3 regions of the Bradyrhizobium sp. CCBAU 65884 genome follow, and region 1 is predicted to be linked to each of the others. Evidence: riboswitches for the same ligand, from Rfam matches in the RefSeq annotation. Region 1 holds a riboswitch; each other region holds the start of a gene.

Region 1 (4,175 bases):
TCCTGGCCGGCATCGCCGCAACCGAGATGGTCGACCAGGTGCCCGCGCTGCAGAAGCAGCTGCCCGACCTGCTCGGCATCCGCGCCATGCCGGCGCCGTGTGACCTGCGGATCGGCATCGCCACCGGCGAGGTCCTGACCGGCAGCATCGGCTCCGAGCTGATGATGAGCTTCACCGTGATGGGCGACGCCGTGAACCTGGCCTCGCGGCTGGAGGCCGTCAACAAGGTCTACGGAACCCGCATCCTGATCTCGCAGGCAACTGCTGACGCGATCGGAGCACGGCTCGAATTGCGCGAGATCGATCGTCTGGCGGTCGCGGGCCAGAGCGCGCCGCAGCCGATCTTCGAGGTGATGGCGCGGGCGGGCGCACTCACCGGCGCGCAGGACAGCCTGCGCACGCATTATGCCGAAGCGCTCGCCGCCTATCGGGCCCGTCGCTTCGACGAGGCGCGCGCCGCCTTCAACGCCGCGCTCGAAGCCGTCCCCGGCGACGGCCCCTCGCGCACGATGCTCGGCCGCATCGCGCAGTTCGAGGCCAAGCCGCCGGAAGAGGGGTGGGACGGCGCCTGGCGGCTGGAGCAGAAATAGCCGTTTTGTTGCGCCAGCTCGCCCTGTCCGGAAAAAACGTTTCTACTCGATAACGATGTTCGCCGTGACCTATTTCCCGGGCTTAGGTTGGATGTCCTTGAGGCGTTTGACGGGGACACGCCGATGACGGAACTTCAGGACAGGCTGGAACGGTTCGAGACGCTCACCGCCGAATGCGAGCTGATCGCCAAGCTCGCCACCGACAGCACCAAGCGCGAGTTCTATCTGAAACTCTCGGAGCAATACCGTCAGCTGGCGGTGGACATGCGGCAGGCGATCGCGACCAAGGCTGCTGCCTGACGCCGGCTGCAATCCGTTCTTAAGGTTTGGCGCGCATCCTTGACGCTCGCGAGCGATCGCTCGTGGTGGAAAGGCCGGGGTTCGCTGCAATGCAGCGCACCTCGCGAGTGTCATTTGCCATGCTTGACAGGGCAATCACATGCGCCTCGTTGCCGTGATCATATTCGCGCTCATGACGGCGGCCTGCGACCAGGAGCAGGACATCACCGGCTCGACGCCGACCTGCCCGATGCGGAACTACAGCTACAATCCCCGCGACATGAACCAGTGCGTCAATGCCTGCAAATCGTGCGATCGCGGCACCACGGTCACCTGCACGACCTCCTGCACCCTCAAGGGCGCGCGCTGAGCGCACCGCCTTCTGCCTTGTAGGGATGCAACCTGTGGAATGGGCGGTGCCTGGGCACCGGAACGATTCACATGGGTCAATCATTGAAGCAAGTGGGCAGGACGCGGAGTCCGATGGAAATGGGTATGCTCGATCCCGGCCGGTTTCTGGTGTCGTGCTCGCATTGCGATGCCTGGCCGATGGCAGCCAACGTGAAGCGGTCGAGCTGGACGGCGTCTCCACACGAGGTGCGCTTTGTCTGCACGCGCTGCCGGCGCGAGGAGACCGCGATCGTCTCGGCCTCCGGCGAATTGACCCCGATCAAGCGCGTCGATGTTCCGCCGCGCGACGTCGCTGCCGCCTGGGCCCAGGCGCAACGGGTGCGAGGGCGGACCTGAGCGGCCGGCACCTAACGGTCGATTGACTCCCGGGGCGAACGGCTCGTAAATGATCGGCGACGGTTCTCCTCATGGAGATCAAAAGGGAATGTGGTGCGGGATTGTCCCAACGCAGGGATTTGTCTCAACGCCACGGCTGCCCCCGCAACTGTAAGCGGTGAATCTTTCGTCTCATGCCACTGGGAATCTCGGTCCTGGGAAGGCGACGCAAGGTCACGACCCGCGAGCCAGGAGACCTGCCGTCAGCCGTGGTCACACGCGAAGATGTCGGTCGGGGAGTACAGACATTGGCTTCACCGGAGCAATCCATCGCTCTGCCGTGAAACCTCGTTCGCTGTGACGTGCCACTGACGTCATACCGAGGTTACCATTGTGTCCCGTCTTGTCCCTGCTGCCAGGCGCCTCAGCGTCGGCCTGCTCGCATCCGTTTCCTTCCCTTCGCTCGATCTGTCCTCCGCCTTCGCCCAACAGGCGCTTGCCGAGCAATTGCCGCCGATCGAGGTGACCAGGCCCGACGATCAAAACCGCACGCGCGCCAGGGCGATCGGTGACGGCGAGGCGGCTCGGCAGGGGGTGAGGACGAATGTCGCGCCGGCAGGCAATGGCGCCGGCTCATCCGGCTCCGGCGGTGAGGCTGCCGCCGGCAACGGCGGCATCGTCGGGGCCGCCACGACCGTCATCACGGCCGCGGATATCGCGCATTCGCCATCGCAGACGCTTGCCGAGATCATCGCGACGCAGACGCCGGGGGCCCAGATCACGACGTTCTATGGCGGCCAGATCGGCGCCAAGACCAGCGTGGACCTGCGCGGCTTCGGCGCCTTTGCCACCGCCAACACGCTGGTGCTGGTCAACGGCCGGCGGTTGAACGACGTCGACATGGCACAGCTGGACCTCTCCACCATCCCGCTCAATTCCATCGAGCGCATCGAGGTGACGCGCGGCAATTCCGGCGCGGTGCTCTATGGCGACAACGCGGTCGGCGGTGTGATCAACATCGTCACCAAAAACGGCGTCGGCGGACCGCCCGTGACCGCGCGCATCGAGGCCGGCTTCGGCTCGTTCAACACCAGGCTCGGCAACGTGTCGACCTCGCTCAATTCCGGTCGGTGGTCGACCTCGTTCTACGGCAATACGGTCAGGACCGATGGCTATCGCGACAACAACCGCTATTCCCAGCAGAATGGCGTCGGCAATCTCAATTACACCACGCCAGGCCTGACTGCCTTTCTCACGGTTACCGGTGACAATCAGGAGCTGCGACTGCCGGGCGGCCGCACCGTCGATCCCTCGATCGGCCTCAATGAGGTCGCGACCAACCGAAGGGGGACCAACACGCCGTTCAACTATGCCAACCAGCAGGGTATTGGCGCGACCGCCGGGTTCACCAAGACCCTGGTCAACGGCGTCGATCTCATCGTCGATGGCGGCGTGCGCGACAAGAAGCAGCAGAGTGCGTTCTTCTCCACCCCGACGCCGGTTCCGGCCTTCTTCTCGTCGACCTATGTCGGTTCCCATCTGACGACATGGTCGATCACGCCACGGCTCAGCGTGAAGAGCCTGCTGCTCGGCATGCCGTCGCAGCTTCTGACCGGCATCGACTATTACGATGCGAGCTTTGAGCAGAACCGCGGCGCCGGGCAGGGGCTCGCCCCCTGGCACAATTACGACCTCAGGCAGCAGACCGTTGCGGGTTATTTCCAGCACACATTGGGAATCGCCCCCACGACAGACATCTCCTACGGCGCGCGGGTGCAGAACGTCAGTCTTGCGGCACGCGACAATTTCGACCCGGCAGCTCCGTTCAACGCCGACATCGGCGCGTTGCCGCTGACGAGCAACGAGACCCAATATGCGCTGCATCTCGGCGCCGAGCATCGTCTGAACGACCAGGTCTCGCTGTTCGGCCGCGTAGCTCGCGCGTTCCGCACGCCTGATGTCGACGAGCGCCTGTCCTCGGGGCCTTCGTTCGATCCCTTGACCTTCGCTGCGATCCCGCAAACGTTCCAGCTCAAGACCCAGACCTCGCAGGACATCGAGGGCGGTGTTCGCATCAAGGGCGGCGGGTTGCAGCTGCAGAGCAGTCTCTATCTGATGGATCTCACCAACGAGGTCCATTTCAATCCGGTCCTGTTCTACAACACAAATCTTGATCCGACCCGCCGCTACGGCTCTGAGACCAATCTGTCCTATCGCGTCAACGACGCCCTGCTGCTGCGCTCCGGCGTGGCCTATACAAGTGCGGTCTTCCGCGAAGGCATCTGGGCCGGCAACGACGTGCCGCTGGTCTCGCGCTACACGGCGAGTGCGGGTGTCACCTGGAACATCTGGCAGAATTACGTGGTGCTCGATGCCACCGCGCGCTTCTGGAGCGAGCGTCGCATGGACAACGACCAGGCGGGCACCCAGAAGCTGATTCCCGCCAACGGCACGATCGATCTCAAGCTCAGCGGCCAGGTTGAGCGCTACTTCTGGTCCCTCAGCGTCAACAATGTGCTGAACGCGCTCTACTACGACTACGCCATCGCGAGCACCTTCACGGACGGCCGCTTCAGTGCC
Region 2 (4,175 bases), on a different contig from region 1:
ACGAGGCCGCGCGCTTCGTCGCCGAGCATGTCGATCTCGATGCGGTGCTGCGATCGGCCGCCAGCTGGTCGCCGCAACCTGCCGCGAAGGGGCTGAACGTGACGCCACCGGGCCAGCGCATCGCGCTCGCCCGCGATACGGCGTTCTCCTTCGTCTATCCGCATATGCTGGAGGCCTGGCGCGCGGCGGGCGCGGAGATCTCGACATTCTCGCCGCTCTCCGATGAAGCGCCTGACGCGAGCGCCGATGTGTGCTGGCTGCCCGGCGGTTATCCCGAGCTGCATGCCGGCAAGATCGCGGCCAATGCGCGTTTTCGCAGCGGCCTGCGCGCCTTTGCCGAAACGCGGCCGGTGCACGGCGAATGCGGTGGCTATATGGTGCTGGGAACCGCTCTGACTGACGCGGACGGTGTCCGCCACGAGATGACGGGACTGCTTGGCCTCGAGACGAGCTTTGCCAAGCGCCGCATGCATCTCGGTTATCGTCTGGCCGCACTCGCCGCGCCGATGCCGGGACATCGCTCCGGCGCACGCCTGCGCGGCCACGAATTCCACTATTCGACCATTCTTGCCCAGCCTGATACACCGCTGGCCGTCGTGCATGACGCGACCGGCGCGGTCATCGCCGAAACCGGCTCGCAGCGCGGCCACGCCACCGGCACCTTCTTTCATCTGATCGCGGAGGACCGGTGAGCGGATTCGTCTCCTTCATCTCCGCCGGGCCCGGCGACCCCGAGCTTCTCACGCTCAAGGGCGCCGCGCGGCTGCGCGCAGCCGACGTCGTGCTCTATGACGATCTTGCCTCCGGCGCGATCCTCGATCTCGCCCGGCCAGGCGCCAATCTCGTCGCGGTGGGGAAACGGGCAGGGCGTCCCTCGACCAAGCAGCACCACGTCAACCGCCTGTTGGTCGACTATGCCGCAACAGGCGCGCGCGTGGTGCGGCTCAAGTCGGGCGACGCCGGCATTTTCGGCCGGCTCGAGGAGGAGCTAGAGACGCTGCGTGAGGCCGGCATCGGCTACGAGATCGTTCCCGGCGTCACCTCGGCCTGCGTTGCCGCGGCGCAAGCCGGCATCCCCCTGACCCGGCGCCATACATCGCGCCGGGTGCAATTCGTCACCGGTGCCGATGTCACCGGCGAGTTGCCGCCCAACCTGAACTGGGCGGCGCTGGCCGACCCTGAAGCGACGACCGTGGTCTATATGGGCCGGCGCACCTTTCCGGCGCTTGCCGCAAAGTTGATCGCGCACGGGCTCGCTGCGGATTCCCCCGCGCTGTTCGCCGAATCCCTCGGACGCCCCGACGAACGGCTGGTCCGCACCACCATCGCCGAGCTTGCCGAGCAGCTTGCGCGCGGCGGGGCCGCCTCGACGGCCGCCGTGATCCTGTTTGGGGCGCTGGCGGGGGATTATCCCACATGACGGCCTTGGCCGCCGTTCGCCCCTTGACGCAGGCTCAGCGAAAGGGGCACACAAGAGAGGCATGGTGCTCGACGCGGCGCAAAGCGCCGGAGCATAATCGGGAATGGGGGTGGGCGGACCCAGTTGCGGCGCCCAAAACCCCAGCCGCCCCCGCGACTGTAAGCGGTGAGGGACTCCGATCAGCCACTGGGCCGCAAGGTCCGGGAAGGCCGGAAATCCCGGGGAACCGCGAGCCAGGAGACCGGCCCTGCACGTTTTGAGGCCAAGGCCGTCGGGTGTGACGGCAGGAAGGAACTGAGCCATGCATATCGAACCCGGGGTCGTGACGGGCGCCAAGCTCGTGTTGAGTTACGCAACCGGCATCTCCGCAGGCGGCGTTGCGCTGAAGCTCGCGGTCGAGACCGTGCGTGAGCAGGGCATCACGTCGTTCGCGGCGCGGACGCTGGCCACCACAGTCCTCGTCTTCACTTTCTTCGAGATCCTGCCGCACTTCCCGGTCGGCGTCTCCGAGGTGCACTTCATTCTCGGCTCGACACTGTTCCTGCTGTTCGGCGCGGCGCCGGCGGCGTTCGGCCTTGCCTTCGGTCTGCTGCTCCAGGGCGTGTTCTTCGAGCCGGCCGACATCCCGCAATACGGCATGAACGTCACCACGCTGCTGGTGCCGCTGTTCGCGATCCAGGCGATCGCCACACGGATCATCTCGCGCAACACCGCCTATGTCGATTTGAAGTATCGGCAGGCGTTGGCGCTCTCGACGACCTACCAGGCCGGCGTGATCGCCTGGGTGGCGTTCTGGGCGCTCTATGGCTCGGGCTTTGCGATGAGCAACCTCGCCAACATCGCGACGTTCGCGGCGTCCTATGCGCTCGTCATCGTGATCGAGCCGCTCGCCGATCTCGCGGTGCTGGCACTGGCGAAGTCGCTGCGCGGCGTCACCGCGCCCGGCCTCGTCACCCCGCGCCTGCACAACGCGGCCTGAGAGACAAGCGAACGGGCGGCCAGCAGGGCCGCCCGTCGCGTTCGCGATGCTCACGCTCTCCCTGATAGGCATCGGTTGCGGCGATCCCGACCAGCTCACGCGCGCGGCTGTTCATGCGATCAATGCCGCCGATCTCGTCCTGATCCCGCGCAAGGGGACGGCGAAGTCCGATCTCGCCGATCTCAGGCGGATGATCTGTGCGGACGTGCTCACCAGCGACAAGACAATCATTGCCGAATTCGATCTTCCCGTGCGCGACGCTGGTGAAGCTGACTATCGCAAGGGCGTGGATGATTGGCACGATGCGGTTGCCGCGACCTGGTCGAAAGCGATCGCAAACCATCTCGAAGGCGAAGGCAAGGTTGCGCTGCTGATCTGGGGCGATCCCTCGCTCTATGACTCCTCGCTGCGCATTGCACGACGGCTCAATCCGTTGCCGACGATCGAGGTCGTGCCCGGCATTACCTCGATCCAGGCGCTTTGCGCGGCCCATGCGCTGCCGCTCAACGATATCGGCGAGCCCTTTCTGGTCACGACGGGGCGGCGCTTGCGCGAAGGCAGCTGGCCGCAGGGTGTCGATACCGTGGTGGTGATGCTCGACGGCGGCACGGCGTTTCAATCGCTCGATCCGGGCTTGCAGATCTGGTGGGGCGCCTATCTCGGCATGCCCGACCAGATCGTCATGTCCGGCGTGCTCGCGGAGGTTGGCCCGCGCATCGTCGCGGCGCGGCAGGAAGCGCGCGAGCGGCACGGCTGGATCATGGACAGCTACATTCTCAAGCGCGCACGTTAAGCGAGGCAGCATGCTCCCCGAATGGGTCACCCAGAACTGCCCCGATGTCTCCGCGGCCCATCGCGAGGCGGCGATCGCTCGGCAGGCGCAACTGACAAAACCGACCGGCGCGCTCGGCCGGCTCGAGCAGCTCGCAATCGAGCTTGCGGGCCTGCAGGCGACCGAACAGCCGCGTGCGGCACGGGTGCCGATCATCATCTTCGCCGGCGACCACGGCATCGTCGCGCAGGGCGTATCGGCCTATCCGCAAGCCGTGACTATCGCGATGATGGCGAATTTCGCCGCCGGCGGCGCCGCGATCTCGGTGCTGGCGCGCGAGCTTGGCTCGAGCCTGGAGGTGGTCGACGCCGGCACGCTGGCGCAGGACGAGATGGCAGGAATCGTCACCGACAAGCCGCGCCACGGCACGCGCGATTTCAGCGTCGAAGCCGCTCTCGCACCCGCCGAGCTGGGGTTTGCCTTCGAGGCCGGCCAGCACGCGGTTGCGCGCGCGGCGGCCCATCATCCTGATCTCCTGATCTTCGGCGAGATGGGGATCGGCAACACCACGACCTCGGCGGCAATCGCGGCGGGCCTGCTCGGCATCAGCGCCGAAGAGATTGCGGGGAGCGGCACCGGGATCGATGCGGCGGGGCGCGCGCACAAGGCCCGTGTGATTGATGCTGCGATCGCGCGTCACGGCGTTGGCGGCGCTTCGCCGGAAAAAATCCTATGCGCCGTTGGCGGCCTGGAGATCGCGGCGATCTCAGGTGCGATCATCGCGGCCGCGCAGCGCCGCATCCCTGTATTGATCGATGGCTTCATCGTATCGGTGGCGGCGCTGGCGGCGGCACGTCTCAATCCGTCGTGCCAGCCGTTCCTGCTGCCGTCGCATCAATCGGCGGAGCAAGGGCATCGGCTGGTGCTGCGCGCGCTGAACGTGCAGCCGTTGATCAGCCTCGATCTCCGGCTCGGCGAGGGATCGGGCGCCGCCATCGCGCTGC
Region 3 (4,175 bases), on a different contig from region 1:
GCTTCGCCGGGGCGTACCATCACGAGATCGACGCCCGGCTCGAGCTTGAGTGGATCGAGATCGTCGAAATTGGCGATCCGCGACAGCGCCAGGCAGGCGATCTTGCACTGGCCCGGCTTGCGCGCGTCACTGAGGCCCAGCGCATCCTCGGCCGGCAGCTCGCCAGCGCGGGCGAACCAGGGCAGCACGCCGAAGCCGCGCCATGCCGTTCTTTGTTCGATCAGCCTGTAGCCGTCGTCGAACAGGGTGGGATCGCCGCGGAACTTGTTGATGACAAAACCCCGGATTATCGCGGCATCGTCGGGGTCGATCACCGTCTTGATGCCGACGAGCTGGGCGATGACGCCGCCGCGGTCGATGTCGCCGATCAGCACGACCGGCACGTCGGCCTTGCGCGCAAAACCCATATTGGCGATGTCGGCCTTACGCAAATTCACCTCGGCCGGACTGCCGGCGCCTTCCACCAGCACTAGATCGGCGCGTGCCTTCAGCCGCTCAAAGCTCTCCAGCACCGCGCCCATCAGCGAGGGCTTCATCGCGGCGTAGTCACGCGCGCGCGCAGTCGCGATGCGCTTTCCGTGGACGATCACCTGCGCGCCGACATCGGTCTCGGGCTTGAGCAGCACGGGGTTCATGTCGGTGTGCGGTTCGACGCCTGCTGCCAGCGCCTGCAGCGCCTGGGCGCGGCCGATCTCGCCGCCATCGATGGTGACGGCGGCGTTGTTCGACATGTTCTGCGGCTTGAACGGCAGCACGCGCAGGCCGCGCCGCGTGAAGGCACGCGCAAGGCCTGCGACGATGAGCGACTTGCCCACGTCCGAGCCGGCCCCCTGGATCATCAATGCGCGCGCCATCGAACTCAGAACTCGACGCCGGCCTGCGCCTTGATGCCGGAGCGGAAGGGATGCTTGACCAGCGTCATCTCGGTGACGAGATCGGCGATCTCGATCAGCTCGTCCTTGGCGTTGCGCCCGGTGAGGACGACATGCGTCATCGGCGGCTTCGAGGTGGTCAGAAACTCGACGACCTCGGCGATGTCGAGATAGTCGTAGCGCAGCGCGATGTTGATCTCGTCGAGCACGACCATGCGCAAGCTCTCATCGAGGATCAGCTCCTTGGCCTTCTCCCAGCCGGCGCGCGCGGCGGCGATGTCGCGGGCGCGGTCCTGCGTCTCCCAGGTAAAACCTTCGCCCATGGCGTGGAACTGGCAGAGGTCGCCGAAATGGCCGGTGAGCAGGCGTCGCTCGCCGGTATCCCAGGCGCCCTTGATGAACTGCACGACCGCACAGGGGAAGCCATGGGCGACGCAGCGGACGATCATGCCGAAGGCCGAGGAGGACTTGCCCTTGCCGGCGCCGGTGTGGACGATGATGAGGCCCTTTTCGCCGCTCTTGGTCGCCATGATCTTGTCGCGGGCGGCCTTCTTCTTCGCCATTTTCGTGGCGTGGCGGGCGTCGGTTTCCTCGGCCGTTTTTGTATCCGGTTCAGGCGTCATCGGTCCCGGTCCTTCGGCTTGACAAGTGGCGGCCACCGGCAAATGGTGGCCCGGCGTTGGTTCCTGTCCTATGACAGGCGAAGAGGGAATGCGATAGGGTCCGAATCGGCAAGATTTGGGTCCAAAATGCAGCCGCCCCCGCGACCGTGACCGGAGAGATGCCCGAAGCCACTGATTCCCGCGGGAATCGGGAAGGCGGGGATCGAAGGGGAAAACCCTGCTCCGCAAGCCGGGAGACCTGCCAGCGCGGACGAGTTTTGGACCGGCGGACGGGGTGTTCCGCGACGGGGAAACGGGCCTTCTGAAGAATGGTCCGTGTGCCTCATCGCCTCCCGCTGTTATCTGGAAGAGGCGATGACCGTCACACTTCACGTCTGCATCACCTGCCGTGCCGGCGAGACGCCTGGCGAGGGCGAGGCGACGCCCGGCAAGCGCCTGCATGGGGCGATCCTCGACGCCGGCGTGCCCGAGGGCGTCAATGTGGTTCCCGTCGAATGCCTGTCGGCCTGCAATCAGGGCTGCTCGGTCGCGCTCAGCGCGCCCGGCCGCTGGTCGTATGTCTATGGCCGCCTGTCGGATGCGAATGCGCAGGATGTGATCGCGGGGGCGGCGGCCTATGCGGCGGCGCCGGATGGTCTCGTGCCCTGGCGCAGCCGGCCGGAAATATTCCGCAAGCAATCGCTTGCCCGCATTCCCCCCATTGCCGTCGTGCCGGAGGCCGCCGAATGAACTCGCTCGCAAAAGTCCCTGTGACGGTGGTCACCGGTTTTCTCGGCTCCGGCAAGACGACGCTGATCCAGCATCTGCTCAGCAATGCCGGCGGCAAGAAGCTCGCGGTGCTCGTCAACGAATTCGGCAGCGAGGGCGTCGACGGCGAGATATTGAAATCCTGCGCCGACGCCAATTGCCCGGAGGAGAATATCGTCGAGCTCGCCAATGGCTGCATCTGCTGCACGGTCGCGGACGATTTCATTCCGACCATGGAGAAACTGCTGGCGCGGCCCGTGCGCCCCGATCACATCCTGATCGAGACCTCGGGCCTGGCGCTGCCCAAGCCCCTGCTGAAGGCATTCGACTGGCCGGAGATCCGCTCGCGCATCACCGTCGACGGCGTGATCGCGCTCGCGGATGCCGAGGCTGTCGCCGCCGGCCGCTTTGCACCGGATCCTGATGCCGTCGAAGCGCAGCGGGCGGCAGACCAAAATCTCGATCACGAGACGCCGCTGTCGGAGGTGTTCGAGGATCAGATCGCCTGCGCCGATATCGTGCTGCTGACCAAGGCCGATCTTGCGGGCGCGGCGGGGCTTGAAGCGGCCAAGGCGGCGATTATTGCCGAGATGCCGCGCCGCGTGCCGATGCTCCCCGTGACCGACGGCGCGATCGATGCGCGCGTCATCCTCGGTCTCGGCGCCGCCGCCGAGAACGATCTCGCTGCGCGCCCCTCGCATCATGACGGCGAGGAGGAGCACGAGCACGATGACTTCGCCTCCGTCGTGGTCGACCTTCCTGAAGTCGCCGACGTCGATGCGCTGGTCGCATCCGTCCAGAAGCTGGCACGCGAGCAGAACGTGCTGCGGGCCAAGGGTTACATCGCGGTCGCGGGCAAGCCGATGCGGCTGCTGCTGCAGGCCGTCGGCGAGCGCGTGCGCCACCAGTTCGACAAGCCGTGGGGCGCCGGTCACAGGCGGTCGAAGCTCGTCGTGATCGGCGAGCACGGCGATATCGACGAGGCCGCCATCAAGGCAGGACTAGGTATCTGATGCACGTCGTCTTCCGCGAGAGCCGCGGTCTGGAGGAGACTGCGACGCCAAGGGATATCGGCCAGGACCCGGCCGATCTCGTGGTGCTCTCGTATTCGGATTCGGATCTCGCGGCGTTCGCAGCCGGCTGGCGGCGTGGTCGCGAGAACCTGCCGACGCTGCGGCTCGCGAACCTTGCTGAGCTGCGTCATCCGCTGTCGGTCGACACCTATATCGAGCGCACGCTGTCGAAGGCGCGCGGCATTCTGGTGCGGCTGATCGGCGGGGAGTCCTACTGGCCATATGGGCTTGCGGCCCTGCAACAGCTCGCGAAGGACCGTGGCATTGTGCTGGCCGTGCTGCCGGCCGATGGCCGTGACGACACGCGGCTCGATGCATACTCGACCTTGCCGGTCTCGACGCTGCGCCGGCTCAAGGTGCTCTGCGACACCGGCGGCCCGGTCGCGGCGCAGGCCGCGATTGCACAGCTCGCGCTGGCCTCGGGCCTCTATGCCGGGCCAGTTATCGGCGAGACGACCGTGCCCGAGATGGGGTTCTACGATCCCGCGCGTGGTGTCATTGCTGCGCCGGTGGGCGGCGAGGGCAGGCCGCGCGCGCTGGTGACGTTCTATCGCTCCTATCTCACCGCTGCCGACACCGGCCCGGTCGATGCCCTGATCGCGACGTTGCGTCAGAAGGGATTTGACACTTGTGGCGCGTTCGTCACGTCGCTGAAGGCTGCGGGCGTTGCGGATTGGCTGCGCGCGCATCTTGCGCAAAATCCTCCGGCGGCGATCGTCAATGCGACGGCGTTCTCGGCCATGGGCGACGACGGCACGACACCATTTGACGCCGCATCCTGTCCGGTGTTTCAGGTCGCGCTCTCCACCGCGCGGCGCGAGGACTGGGTGGAGTCGCTGCGCGGCCTGTCGCCCGGCGAT

What was found. A riboswitch is a leader RNA that binds a small molecule or an ion and turns the genes downstream of it on or off. The one in region 1 is predicted to bind cobalamin.
Region 2: another riboswitch for cobalamin. It lies ahead of XI03_RS39980 (energy-coupling factor ABC transporter permease); the one in region 1 lies ahead of XI03_RS16580 (TonB-dependent receptor).
Region 3: another riboswitch for cobalamin. It lies ahead of XI03_RS40045 (DUF1636 domain-containing protein); the one in region 1 lies ahead of XI03_RS16580 (TonB-dependent receptor).

Annotation. Positions count from the first base shown of each region.
Region 1 is NZ_LBJU01000114.1:40,644-44,818, reverse strand. Features, by position in the region: gene XI03_RS16600 (adenylate/guanylate cyclase domain-containing protein) at 1-590, shown strand, start outside; gene XI03_RS16595 (hypothetical protein) at 714-890, shown strand; gene XI03_RS16590 (hypothetical protein) at 1,030-1,239, shown strand; gene XI03_RS16585 (hypothetical protein) at 1,353-1,616, shown strand; cobalamin riboswitch at 1,660-1,874, shown strand; gene XI03_RS16580 (TonB-dependent receptor) at 1,989-4,175, shown strand, end outside.
Region 2 is NZ_LBJU01000134.1:436,508-440,682, reverse strand. Features, by position in the region: gene XI03_RS39990 (cobyrinate a,c-diamide synthase) at 1-692, shown strand, start outside; gene cobA (uroporphyrinogen-III C-methyltransferase) at 689-1,420, shown strand; cobalamin riboswitch at 1,466-1,684, shown strand; gene XI03_RS39980 (energy-coupling factor ABC transporter permease) at 1,722-2,399, shown strand; gene cobF (precorrin-6A synthase (deacetylating)) at 2,446-3,192, shown strand; gene cobT (nicotinate-nucleotide--dimethylbenzimidazole phosphoribosyltransferase) at 3,203-4,175, shown strand, end outside.
Region 3 is NZ_LBJU01000134.1:449,941-454,115, reverse strand. Features, by position in the region: gene XI03_RS40055 (cobyric acid synthase) at 1-854, opposite strand, end outside; gene cobO (cob(I)yrinic acid a,c-diamide adenosyltransferase) at 860-1,495, opposite strand; cobalamin riboswitch at 1,536-1,755, shown strand; gene XI03_RS40045 (DUF1636 domain-containing protein) at 1,850-2,224, shown strand; gene cobW (cobalamin biosynthesis protein CobW) at 2,221-3,255, shown strand; gene cobN (cobaltochelatase subunit CobN) at 3,255-4,175, shown strand, end outside.